DNA from 4 places in the Streptomyces sp. NPDC004721 genome. Region 1 is predicted to be linked to each of the others. Evidence: riboswitches for the same ligand, from Rfam matches in the RefSeq annotation. Region 1 holds a riboswitch; each other region holds the start of a gene.

The links. A riboswitch is a leader RNA that binds a small molecule or an ion and turns the genes downstream of it on or off. The one in region 1 is predicted to bind cyclic di-AMP.
Region 2: it holds a riboswitch for cyclic di-AMP, as region 1 does, so the genes downstream of both, ACWEK3_RS16315 (transglycosylase family protein) here and ACWEK3_RS28710 (M23 family metallopeptidase) in region 1, are expected to answer to the same signal.
Region 3: it holds a riboswitch for cyclic di-AMP, as region 1 does, so the genes downstream of both, ACWEK3_RS26815 (M23 family metallopeptidase) here and ACWEK3_RS28710 (M23 family metallopeptidase) in region 1, are expected to answer to the same signal.
Region 4: it holds a riboswitch for cyclic di-AMP, as region 1 does, so the genes downstream of both, ACWEK3_RS06205 (transglycosylase SLT domain-containing protein) here and ACWEK3_RS28710 (M23 family metallopeptidase) in region 1, are expected to answer to the same signal.

The regions. Positions count from the first base shown of each region.
Region 1 covers NZ_JBSGBZ010000037.1:58,375-61,414, forward strand. The annotation lists gene ACWEK3_RS28695 (APC family permease) at 1-412, shown strand, start outside; gene ACWEK3_RS28700 (dihydrofolate reductase family protein) at 540-1,670, shown strand; tRNA gene ACWEK3_RS28705 (tRNA-Met) at 1,770-1,843, shown strand; cyclic di-AMP (ydaO/yuaA leader) riboswitch at 2,073-2,229, shown strand; gene ACWEK3_RS28710 (M23 family metallopeptidase) at 2,241-3,040, shown strand, end outside.
Region 2 covers NZ_JBSGBZ010000015.1:93,128-96,167, reverse strand. The annotation lists gene eno (phosphopyruvate hydratase) at 1-1,104, opposite strand, end outside; gene ACWEK3_RS16315 (transglycosylase family protein) at 1,362-2,069, opposite strand; cyclic di-AMP (ydaO/yuaA leader) riboswitch at 2,073-2,240, opposite strand; gene ACWEK3_RS16310 (transglycosylase family protein) at 2,429-3,040, opposite strand, start outside.
Region 3 covers NZ_JBSGBZ010000032.1:44,381-47,420, reverse strand. The annotation lists gene ACWEK3_RS26820 (M16 family metallopeptidase) at 1-647, shown strand, start outside; cyclic di-AMP (ydaO/yuaA leader) riboswitch at 871-1,031, shown strand; gene ACWEK3_RS26815 (M23 family metallopeptidase) at 1,044-1,799, shown strand; gene ACWEK3_RS26810 (HPr family phosphocarrier protein) at 1,999-2,280, opposite strand; gene ACWEK3_RS26805 (bifunctional acetate--CoA ligase family protein/GNAT family N-acetyltransferase) at 2,457-3,040, shown strand, end outside.
Region 4 covers NZ_JBSGBZ010000005.1:148,102-151,141, forward strand. The annotation lists gene ACWEK3_RS06195 (FAD-dependent oxidoreductase) at 1-635, shown strand, start outside; gene ACWEK3_RS06200 (HAD family hydrolase) at 771-1,574, shown strand; gene ACWEK3_RS06205 (transglycosylase SLT domain-containing protein) at 1,658-2,143, opposite strand; cyclic di-AMP (ydaO/yuaA leader) riboswitch at 2,149-2,335, opposite strand; gene ACWEK3_RS06210 (polyprenyl synthetase family protein) at 2,820-3,040, shown strand, end outside.

The sequences.
Region 1 (3,040 bases):
CGTCGTCGTTCCCGTCGGTGCCGTCAACCTGCTCACCAGCGAGGCCATCAGCGCCGCGCTGTCACTGAGCGACGAGGTGCGCGCGGTCACCGTCGTGCATCCCGAGGACCGCGACGCCCCCTCCGCCGACGAGGTGCACGCCGCCTGGAACGCCTGGCAGCCCGGTGTCCCCCTCACCGTGCTGCACAGCCGCACCCGCTCCCTGACCCGGCCCTTCGTCGACCATCTGCGCGCGCTGGCCGCCCAGGAGCGGCAGGACCGGATCGTGGTCCTCATCCCGGAGATGCACCTGCCCAGGCCCTGGCAGCGGCTTCTGCAGAACCAGCGCGGTGCCGTCCTGGACCGCGCCGTCCGCCGCGACACCGACGCCGTCATCTGCCGCCTGCGGTTCCGCATCCACCTCGGTCACTGACCCTCACCGACCGGCGGGCGCCCGCCCGCGTCGCGTGCGCGGCTCCGCCACGGTGGGGCCCCGCTCGCGATCGGCGGGGTCGGTCACACTGGGAGCCAGTCCGCCGGAGCCGAGAGAGAGGGCGTCGATGCCCCACCCGTACGTCCTGCTGTCCGCCGCCGTCTCGCTCGACGGCTACCTGGACGACACCGGTCCCGAGCGCCTGCTGCTCTCCAGCCCCGCCGACTTCGACCGGGTCGACGAGGTACGGGCGTCGGCCGACGCGATCCTGATCGGCGCCGGCACTCTGCGGGCCGACAACCCGCGGCTGCTGGTGAACTCGCCGCAGCGGCGGGCCGCACGCCGCGCCGCCGGGAAGCCGGAGTACCCGTTGAAGGTCGCGGTCAGCGCCTCCGGCGAGCTGGACCCCGGGGCGCCCTTCTGGCACACCGGCGGCGAGAAGGTCCTCTACACGACCGACGAGGGCGCGCTGCGGCTGCGGCGTACGGGCCTGGCCGCCGACGTGGTGCCGCTGGGCGCCGAACTCGGCTGGCCCCGGCTGCTCGAGCACCTGCACGACGTACGCGGGGTGCGCCGGCTCATGGTCGAGGGCGGCGGGACCGTCCACACGCAGCTGCTCCAGCAGCAGCTCGCGGACGAGGTGCAGCTCGTGCTCGCCCCCGTGTTCGTGGGGGACGCGGACGCGCCCCGGCTGTTCGGACCCGGGACCTACCAGGGCGGGCGGCTGCGGCTGGTGGAGACGCGGACCATCGAGGACGTCGTCCTCGTGCGCTACGAGCCCACCGCTCCCGGCACCGCCGGCCGCGCCGTGCCCGCGGACCGGCACTGGCTCCGGCTCGCCTGCGAACTGGCGGCCCAGTGCCCGCCGTCCCGGACCGCGTTCAGCGTGGGCGCCGTGGTGGTCGCCGCCGACGGGACCGAACTCGCCCGCGGGTACTCGCGGGAGGGCGGCGACCCGGTCGTGCACGCGGAGGAGGCGGCGCTGGCCAAGGTCGGCCCGGCGGATCCGCGGCTGCCGGACGCCACGGTGTACAGCAGTCTGGAGCCGTGCGCCCGCCGCGCCTCCCGGCCGCGTCCGTGCGCCCGGCTGATTCTGGACGCCGGGGTGCGACGGGTGGTGACCGCGTGGCGGGAGCCGGACACGTTCGTTGAGGACGCCGACGGGACCGGGGTGCTGGCGGCCGGTGGCGCGGACGTCGTCGTGGTGCCGGAGTTCGAGGAGCGGGCCAAGGAACCGAACCGGCATCTGCTCGGCTGAGCGGGGCCTCGTCGCACGGCCGGGAACCGTGGGGCGAGCAGTGGCAGGTGGGGTGGGTGCGAGCAGTCCTCCGGATGACATACACTGGTGTCACAACGACGCGGGGTGGAGCAGCTCGGTAGCTCGCTGGGCTCATAACCCAGAGGTCGCAGGTTCAAATCCTGTCCCCGCTACTGAAGGCTCAGGGCCGGAATCCGATCAATGGATTCCGGCCCTGAGTGTTTCGCGGACACATGGCTCTCCCCGAGATGCGGTCAACTCGCCCGGTTTTCGGTGGTCATGGACCGTAAGGTCGGGCCGGAAGGTTTAATGATCAAGCCGAACGGCTTGGAATCCGGGCCCCGAGTCTATTAACGTTCGATAACGCAACACGGTCGTCCCAGCCGTCACAAGAGTCGGCTCCGTGCGCGCACGCCGAATCCCGCAAGGGAACCGGGGAACCACCAACTTGGGGTGAATCGAGCGTAACCGCCGTGTACGTACGGCTTGTTTACGCGCGTAGGAGACCTTCCCGCTCCGAACCCGTCAGCTAACCCGGTAGGCGAGACGGAAGGAAAGGAGTACGCCTTCGTGGCGTCCAACCCGCCTGCCCCGGAAGCCCCGTTCGCGCCGAGTCGGCAGCACGGAGAGACCTTCGGTTACGACAGCCGCCGCGCCGACGAGGGCCTCTGGGAGGAGTGGAACCCCACCGCGGAGTCCATCCGTCCCGTGCGCGGCCGGCACCGCGTCGCCAAGCAGCGCGGCGGCGGACTCGCCCGCAGCTCCACCGTTCTCGGTGTCGGCGTCATCGCCGCCGTCGGCGCGGGCGGCATGGCGAGCGCCAACAGCGGCAAGCCGCCGGTGTCCATCTCGCTGCCCGACCTGCCCTCCGTGGGCTCCCTGTTCGAGGACTCCTCCGACACCGCACCCGCGGGCTCGTCGACCGCGCTCAGCGCCGTCGGCGTGACCGCCGCCGAGGCCGAGGACGGCACCTCGGACGCCGGCGAGGTGCTGCGCAACCGGATCATGGCGCAGGCCGAGCAGCAGCAGGTCCAGATCGAGGCCAAGACCCAGGCGGACGCCGAGGCCGCCGCCGCCAAGAAGGCCGCCGAGGAGGCGGCGAAGGCGCGGGAGGCGGCCGAGGCCAAGGCCGCCGCGGAGAAGAAGAAGGCGGAGGAGGCGGCCAAGCGGAAGGCCGAGGAGGCCGCGAGGAAGGCCGAGGAGGCCCGGCTGGCCGAGCTGGCCAGGCAGTACGCGCTGCCCACCTCCTCGTACACGCTCACCTCCACCTTCGGCCAGGCCGGCTCCATGTGGTCCTCCGGCTACCACACCGGCCTCGACTTCGCGGCGCCCACGGGCTCCCTGCTCAAGGCGATCCACACCGGCACCAT
Region 2 (3,040 bases), on a different contig from region 1:
GCCGGAGCGGTGGGACATCATGCACTTGAAGCCGTTGCGCTGGGCCAGCTCGACGGCGTCCAGGGTCTCGGTGAGCGAACCGATCTGGTTCACCTTCACGAGCAGCGCGTTGGCGGCGCCGTCCTCGATGCCGCGGGCGAGGCGCTCGGGGTTGGTGACGAACAGGTCGTCGCCGACGAGCTGGACCTTGTCGCCGAGCTTGTCGGTGATGACCTTCCAGCCGGCCCAGTCGTCCTCGAACAGCGGGTCCTCGATGGAGACGAGCGGGTAGGCCGCGACGAGCTCCTCGTAGTACTCCGTCATCTCGGCGGCGGAGCGCTCCTTGCCCTCGAAGACGTACTTGCCGTCCTTGTAGAACTCGGAGGCGGCGACGTCGAGCGCGAGGGCGATCTGCTCGCCGGGGGCGTAGCCGGCTTCCTTGATCGCCTCGAGGATGAGGTCCAGGGCCTCGCGGTTGGAGCCGAGGTTCGGGGCGAAGCCGCCCTCGTCGCCGAGGCCGGTGGACAGGCCCTTGCTCTTCAGGACCTTCTTCAGGGTGTGGTAGACCTCGGTGCCCCAGCGCAGGGCCTCGGAGAAGGACTCCGCGCCGATCGGGGCGATCATGAACTCCTGGATGTCCACGTTGGAGTCGGCGTGCGAGCCGCCGTTCAGGATGTTCATCATCGGCACCGGCAGCAGGTGCGCGTTCGGACCGCCGAGGTAGCGGAAGAGGGGGAGGTCCGAGGCCTCGGAGGCGGCGTGGGCGACGGCGAGGGAGACGCCGAGGATGGCGTTGGCGCCCAGCGAGCCCTTGTTGTCGGTGGCGTCCAGGTCGAACATGGCCTGGTCGATCAGACGCTGCTCGGTGGCGTCGTAGCCGACGAGCTCCGGGCCGATCTGCTCGATCACGGCGAGGACGGCCTTCTCGACGCCCTTGCCCTGGTAGCGGTTGGGGTCGCCGTCACGGAGCTCGATGGCCTCGAAGGCACCGGTGGAGGCGCCGGAGGGGACGGCGGCACGACCGGTGCTGCCGTCGTCGAGGCCGACCTCGACCTCGACCGTGGGGTTGCCTCGGGAGTCCAGGATTTCCCGGGCTACGACGACGTCGATGGACGGCACGAGCATCTCCTTCTGGGATGTGACGCTGGAAGTGCGGGGCGTGAGCCTTGCGACTAGAGCCTAACCGTCCCGGGGCGGCGACCGGCCGACCGACCGCCTCGTGGACAGAGTGACGGTACCTATTGTTCCCGCTCGGAACAAAGGAGAGGGGAAGGTTCGGGAACGGCCGGGCGTGCGGGAGGCGAAAAAACCCCGCCCCGGCGCGCAGGGGGGAACGCGCCGGGGCGGGGAGCCCTGGAAAGCACCGAGGGCGGGACGGGCCCTTACTTCAGGTGGAGCTGCTGGCCCGGGTAGATGAGGTCGGCGTTGTCGACGATGTCCTTGTTCAGCTCGAACAGCTTCTTCCAGCCGCCCTGGACGCCGTGCTCGGCGGCGATGGAGCTGAGGGTGTCGCCGGAGACCACCTTGTACTCTCCGTCGCCCTTCTTGACCTTCTCGCCGGTCGGCGTGGTGACGGTCTTGCTCGGGGCCGGACGCGTCGCGGAGCGGTTGGCGGCCTGCTGCTCGGTCGAGCGGGTGGTGGTGCTCTTGGCGGAGCTGCCGCTCGGAGAAGACGAAGAAGAAGACGACGAGGACGCGGGGGCGCCGCCGGTGTAGGCGGCGCCGGACAGGCCCTTGCCGCAGACCGGCCAGGCGCCCTTGCCCTGGCCCGCGAGGACCTTCTCGGCGACGGCTATCTGCTGCGACTTGGAGGCCAGGTCGGCGCGCGACGCGTAGGCGGTGCCGCCATACCCGGCCCAGGTGGAGTTGGTGAACTGGAGGCCACCGTAGAAGCCGTTGCCGGTGTTGATGGACCAGTTGCCGCCGGACTCGCACTGGGCGACCGCGTCCCACTCGGAGGCGGTGGCGGCGGAGGCGTCGCCGACCGCCATCAGCGGGGCGGCGACGGCGGCGCCGGCGACACCGGCGAGCGCGACGACACGGGTGGCCTTGGACGTACGACGGTGCTTGCCCTTGCTGGAGAACAGCATGGTGGATCCCCTCACCGACGCCTGCGAGGTGAGCTGTCGGGTTCGGGCCGGTTGAGTTGCCCGGCCGTGCCTCGTGCGTGAGGCACGGCTCCACCCCTAGCCGCTCCGGTCAACTGCCGGGCGCGGCACTTACCTTGGGTCCCCCGCTCCTGCCCACGGCGCTTGACGCGACGACTGTTCCCGTACGGCCGCTGGCAGGATTCGGCGTTGCGGCAGCCGGGGCTCGCGGTGACGAGCGGTCACGACCGTAGGCACGCGCTCCGCCGAATTCCAAAGACGATCAGGACTTCTGAGAGTCATCCCACACTTTCACCGAATGGGACATTCAGTGCGAAGTGGGGCGTGAACTCCCGCTGCTTTTAGGGCGTTTCGGTAGGGAGATTCAGGGTCTGACCGGCAGAGATGTGGTTGGGGTCGGACCCGATCGCCCCCCTGTTCGCCGCATACAGCGCATCCCATCCGCCTTGGAGGTCAAGGGAGTCGGCGATGGACTCGAGCGAGTCGCCGGCGCGGACGGTGTAGGAGTCGGCGACGACGGCGCGCGTGACGCCACCGCGGGAGGCGTGGCGGCCGGAGGACGCGGCCGCGTGACTGTCGGCCGGGTCCTCGGCGGCACTGCCGCCGCGGTGCCGCCCACCGCCGAGCGCCCCGGCGTCGAGCGCCCCGGTGTCGACCAGGGTCGAAGTGCCGCCGACCTGCCACGAGTTGTCCATGTCACCCGGCTGCGGCGTGACCGAGGGCGAGGCGTCGGGCGACTGGGACTTGCTTGCGGCGACATCGGGAGACGTGTCGGAATTGGCCGGGTTGCCCTTCTTGGCGGGCGAGGACGGCGAAGGAGAGGATGTGGTGGGGGACGCGGTCGGCGAGCCGGAGGAATCAGCCGGACCCGGGTCGGCGTCCGACGAACCGGACGAACCGGACGGGTCGCTCGACGATGTTTGTGACGAGTCGGACAGACCGAGGTCCTCCGT
Region 3 (3,040 bases), on a different contig from region 1:
CCGACGACACCGGCCGCGTGGTCATCGTGGACCGGCCCGGCGCCGTGCAGACACAGCTGCTCATCGGCCGGATCGGCCCGGACCGGCACGACCGCGTGTGGCCCGCCCAGGTGCTCGGCACCTACTGTCTCGGCGGCACCCTCACCTCCCGCCTGGACCGCGTCCTGCGCGAGGAGAAGGGCTACACCTACGGGGTGCGGGCGTTCGGCCAGGTGCTGCGGTCGGCCCCCGACGGGTCGGGCGCCGCGATGCTCGCCATCAGCGGCTCGGTCGACACCCCGAACACCGGCCCGGCCCTGGACGACCTGTTCACGGTGCTGCGCAAGCTCGCCGCCGAGGGCCTCACCGACGCCGAGCGGGACGTCGCCGTGCAGAACCTCGTCGGCGTGGCGCCGCTGAAGTACGAGACGGCCGCCGCCGTGGCGGGCACGCTCGCCGACCAGGTCGAGCAGCACCTGCCCGACGACTACCAGGCGACGCTCTATCAACAGCTCGCCGCGACCGGCACGGTGGAGGCGACCGCGGCCGTCGTCAACGCGTTCCCGGTGGACCGGCTGGTGACGGTCCTCGTCGGTGACGCGGCGCAGATCAAGGAGCCCGTCGAGGCCCTGGGCGTCGGCCGGGTCATCGTCGTCGCGGCCGAGTAGAGGTACCCCCCTCGCCGCCGCACGCGCGGCGAACGGCACACGCGCACGTGGGGCCCTGGTGCGAAACGCCACCAGGGCCCCACGATGTCCGAATTGAGGGGGAGGTTGCCTGTCTGCCCTGTGGTATGCGCTACAAAACATCTGATCCGTTTGGGAATTGAAAGCGGCCCCGTTTAGCGTCGGTCCGTCTGTTCGTCGGGCAGTGCGCCGCGTCCGCGGCACCGGACAGCCATCGCCGAGTCCCCGTACGGCGCGAGCCAGGGGAGCCGGGGACCCACCGTCCCTGGGGTGAATCGGACACCCGCGCGCGCCGCGAGGGGGCCGTAGGAGACCTTCCTGCTCCGAACCCGTCAGCTAACCCGGTAGGCGAGAGGGAAGGAAAGGACCCACGTCTCCATGGCGTTCACCCGCGCCGCCGGGAAGCACCGCCGGCCGAGCCGGATGCACCGCACCACCGCTCGCGCGGCGGGCGTCGCGGCCCTGGCCACCACCGGCGTCATCGGCACCCTCGCCGCCCCGGCCCTCGCCGCGGAGGATCCCGCCGCCGAGGACACCGGCCTCACTCCGGTCGTCACCATCGGCGACAGCGTCGCCGAGAAGATCGACGCCCAGGCCCTCGCCCAGCACAGGGCCGCCGCGCGCAAGCAGGCCGAGGAGGCCGCGCGCAAGAAGGCCGCGGAGCGGGCCGCGAAGGAGCGCGAGGCCAAGGCGCGCGCCGCCCGCGAGGCCGAGCGCAAGCGTCTCAACGCCTTCGTGACGCCGATCCTCGGCTCCTACATATCGACCGGCTACCGCACCGGCGGCTCCCTGTGGTCCTCCGGCACCCACACCGGCATCGACTTCCACGCCGCGAGCGGCACCACCGTCCACGCGGTCGGCATCGGCACCGTCGTCGAGACCGGCTGGGGCGGGGCGTACGGCAACCAGGTCGTGATCAGGATGGCCGACGGCATGTACACCCAGTACGGGCACCTGTCGTCCATCGGGGTCTCGGTGGGCCAGCAGGTCGTCCCGGGCCAGCAGATCGGCCTGTCCGGCGCGACCGGCAACGTGACCGGACCGCACCTGCACTTCGAGGCTCGTACGTCCCCGGACTACGGCTCCGACGTCGACCCCGTGGCCTACCTCCGCCGGCACGGCCTCAACATCTGACCTCCCGCGCCGGCACACCGCCCGGCGCGTCACGCGACACTCCCGAAGCCCCGGCTCCCGAGCCGGGGCTTCCGGTGTTCCCCGCCGTGTTCCCTTCCGGTGTTCCGGTGTTCCGGTGTTCCGGGGGCACGCCGGGCACGCCGAAGCCGTGCCACCCCGTCCGGGCGGCACGGCTTCGGCGCAGGAGCGGTCCTGCCGGTCAGACGGTCTCGGGAAGCTCCCCGAGCCCCTCGGCGACCAGCTTGGCCAGCCGGTCCAGCGCGGCGTCCGCGCCGTCGGCGTCGGAGGCCAGGACGACCTCCTCGCCGCCCTCGGCGCCGAGGCCGAGCACGGCCAGCATGGAGGCCGCGTTGACGGGCGTCCCGTCGGCCTTGGCGATCGTCACGGGGATGCCTGAGGCCGTGGCGGCCCGGACGAAGATGGAGGCGGGGCGGGCGTGGAGGCCCTCGGCCCAGCCGACGTTGACGCGGCGCTCAGCCATGTGTTGCTGCCCTTCGGGTGATCAGGGTTGTCTAGACCAGTTTTCCACACGTGAAGCGAGCCCGGAGCGGGGGTGCGCGCCGCCCCGAGTGGCGTCGGACCGCGGCCTCGGTCCGACGTGTGTCCTCCACAGACTGCCTCGCGCCGCTGTCGGACGCGAGCCGTACGCTGGGGCCCATGCAGACCTCGCCGGACCGGCACGAGTACCCCGCCCACTGGGAGGCCGACGTGGTGCTGCGCGACGGCGGCACCGCACGGATCCGCCCCATCACCGCCGATGACGCCGGCCGTCTGGTCAGCTTCTACGAACAGGTGTCGGACGAGTCCAAGTATTACCGCTTCTTCGCGCCCTACCCGCGCCTGTCCGCGAAGGACGTCCACCGCTTCACGCACCACGACTTCGTGGACCGGGTGGGACTCGCGGCCACGGTCGGCGGCGAGTTCATCGCCACCGTACGCTACGACCGCATCGGCGCGGACGGCATGCCCGCCTCGGCGCCCTCCGACGAGGCCGAGGTCGCCTTCCTGGTGCAGGACGCCCACCAGGGACGCGGGGTCGCCTCCGCGCTCCTGGAGCACATCGCGGCCGTCGCCCGCGAGCGCGGCATCCGGCGCTTCACCGCCGAGGTGCTTCCGGCCAACACCAAGATGATCAAGGTGTTCACGGACGCCGGGTACGTCCAGAAGCGCAGCTTCGAGGACGGCGTCGTACACCTGGAGTTCGACATCGAGCCGACCGACCGCTCGCTGGCCGTGCAGCG
Region 4 (3,040 bases), on a different contig from region 1:
AGTCCGCGCTGGAGACGGCGGTGCTCGCGGCAAAGGCCGGCGCGCGGGTGCGGGTGGTGGCGCGGGGCCGCGGCTCGGTCGCCTTCGGCGCCCCGCCCTGGGAGCAGCCGAGGTTCCGGCCCGAGTCGCCCTTCGGCCGCGCCTGGTCGCTGTGGGCGCTGAGCTACTACCCGCAGCCCTTCCGGTACCTCCCGGCCGGGGTCCGCCACCATCTGGTGCGCCGGGTCCTCGGCCCGCTCGGCGCCTGGTGGCTGCGCGAGCGCTTCGAGTCGGCGGTGCCGGTCCACGAGGTGAGCGGCATCGTGCGCGCCGACGTCACGGGCGGGCGTCCGGTACTGACGGTGCGCACCCTCGCGGGCGAGAGCCGGGAACTGGAGGCGGACCACGTCATAGCGGCCACCGGCTACCGCGTCGACATCGCCGCGATGGGCTTCCTCGGCCACGAGCTGCGCACCGGGCTCGCGGTCAGCCGCGGCGCCCCGAGGCTCGGCGCGGGTTACGTCTCCTCGGTACCCGGCCTGTACTTCACGGGGTTGCCGGCGGCGGCCTCGTACGGGCCGGTGATGCGGTTCGTGTGCGGCACGGAGTTCGCCTCGCCGCGGCTGGCCGCACACCTTGCGGCGGCGCACGGTTGAGACCCACCTCGCCTGCGGTGTCGAAGAGCTCTCACAGGTAAGGGAGTTCAGGAGAGGGAGCCGGGAGCCCGGTGGCCGTCGCGGTCGTCCGGTTCCGGTCGAGTCGGCGGGCCGCGCCATCCGTATTCTCTGATCATGGCCGCCCTCACATATACCCTCATCGCCACTGACCTGGACGGAACGCTGCTGCGCGGCGACCACACCGTGTCCGAACGGTCCCTCGCCGCGCTCGCGGGGGCGGCGGCCGCCGGTGCCCGGCACCTCGTGGTGACCGGACGGCCGGCACCGAGGGTGCGGGAACTGCTCGACGTCCTCGGCACCACGGGGCTCGCGGTGTGCGGTCAGGGCGCCCAGCTCTACGACGCGGGCAGCGACCGCCTGCTGTGGTCGGTCACCCTGGACCGGGAGCAGGCCGAGACCGCGCTCGGCAAGATCGAGGCCGAGGTGGGGGAGGTGCACGTCGCGGTCGACCAGGACGGGGTCGAGGGGCTCACGCTCATCGAGCCGGGGTATCTCATGCCGCACCCGGCGCTGCCCGCCGTACGGGTCGAACGGCGCGACGACCTGTGGCGCGCGCCCATCAGCAAGGTGCTGCTGCGTCACCCGGCGCTGTCCGACGACGAGCTGGCGGCGGCGGCCCGCGGCGCGGTGGGTTCCCTCGCCACGGTCACCATGTCGGGCCCCGGGACCGTCGAACTCCAGCCGTGCGGCATCACCAAGGCGACCGGGCTGGCGCTGGCCGCCGAACACCTGGGACTGGGCCGCGAGAGCGCCCTCGCCTTCGGCGACATGCCGAACGACATCCCGATGTTCCAGTGGGCCGCCCGGGGGGTCGCCATGGCCAACGCCCACCCCGAGCTGAAGGCGGTGGCCGACGAGGTCACGATGTCGAACGAGGACGACGGCATCGCCGTCGTCCTCGAACGACTTTTTGTCTAGTGCTGCGACCGGAAAGGTTCACCGGCTCCGGCAGACCTTTCCGGTCACAGCGCTAGCCGGTGTGTGGTCCGGCTACGGTCCGGTCAGTACGCGCCGAAGACGTTGTCGATGGAGCCGTACCGCTTGGCCGCGTAGTTGCAGGCGGCCGTGATGTTGGCGATCGGGTCGTAGATGTCCCAGGACGTGCCGTTCACGTGGTAAGCCCGGAAGGTCGGGTCGATGACCTGGAGCAGACCCTTGGACGGGATGCCCTTCCTGGCGTTGGAGTCCCAGAGGTTGATGGCGCGCGGGTTGCCGGAGGACTCGCGGATGATGTTGCGGTGGATCCCGTTGTAGGAGCCCGGGATGCCCTTCTCCGCCATGACCGCCAGGGAGGCCCGGATCCAGCCGTCGAGGTTGTTCGAGTAACCGAAGCTCGCGGCCGTCCGGACGGTGGCCGGAGTTGCCGCGGACGCGGTCGTGGCGCCGAGCAGCGGCACGGCGAGGACGGCTGCGCCCGTGCCGGTGACGGCGAGGGTGCGGATGAGGCGGGCGGTGCGGGTAGAGCGGCGCTGACCGTTTGCAGGCATGGGGGAATTCCTCTCCGTCGCCTGCGAGGTGAGCTGTCGGGTTCGGGCTGGGAGGTGCCCGGCCGCGCCCTGAAGGGCACGGCTTCACCCCAAGCCGTTCCGGTGCGGCGTACGCGGTACGTACGACACCCGGCCCGGCGAACTTACCTGGGTCCCCCGCTCCTGCCATGGGTCATTCGGTCGTTGGGATTACGGGCGGCGGCAGGATTCGGCGTCCGCCCGTCGGTGCCGGGAACGTATGCGAGAGCACATGTCCCGAACAAGTGCCGGAATCACACTCGTCCTGTTTGACCTTGGTCTGGGGTGTATGTGGTGCTTGATCCTTTGCACCTGCCAAGGTTCAACTCGGCTGCCTGTAAAGGGAATGTGAAGGAGTGCGAGAGATGGTGCGGACGGAGGGGTGTGTGTTCCAAGTCACGGCTCGGGCGGCCGAAGGGCAATTACCACTAAAGAGAATTGAAACCCTAATAGGGGTGAATCGGACTTCATGCGTGACGGTGTGTGGGCCGTGTGGCTGACACGTGATGGTGGTCACGTCGGGTGAAGTGGCCTGGCCCGTATAGGTGGGCGATATCGGTGATCGAAACGTGACCGGATACGCTGACTTGAGTGAGGGCAGCGACCTATCGACAAACCGTGTAATCCCCAGCAGACACCAGCAGACAGGAGACCCCTCGTGACCGTCGTCGGGCCATTCGGGCTGACCGTGCGGGACCAGGCTCTCGAAGCCGATGTCCAGGCCGGATTGGCGGCTGTCGAGGAAGGGCTGCTCGAAGCCACCAAGAGCGAGGTCCCGTTCATCACGGGCGCCGCCCAGCACCTCGTCAGGGCGGGCGGGAAGCGGTTCCGGCCACTGCTCGTGATGCTCGCGTCCCAGTTCGGGGATCCGTACGCGCC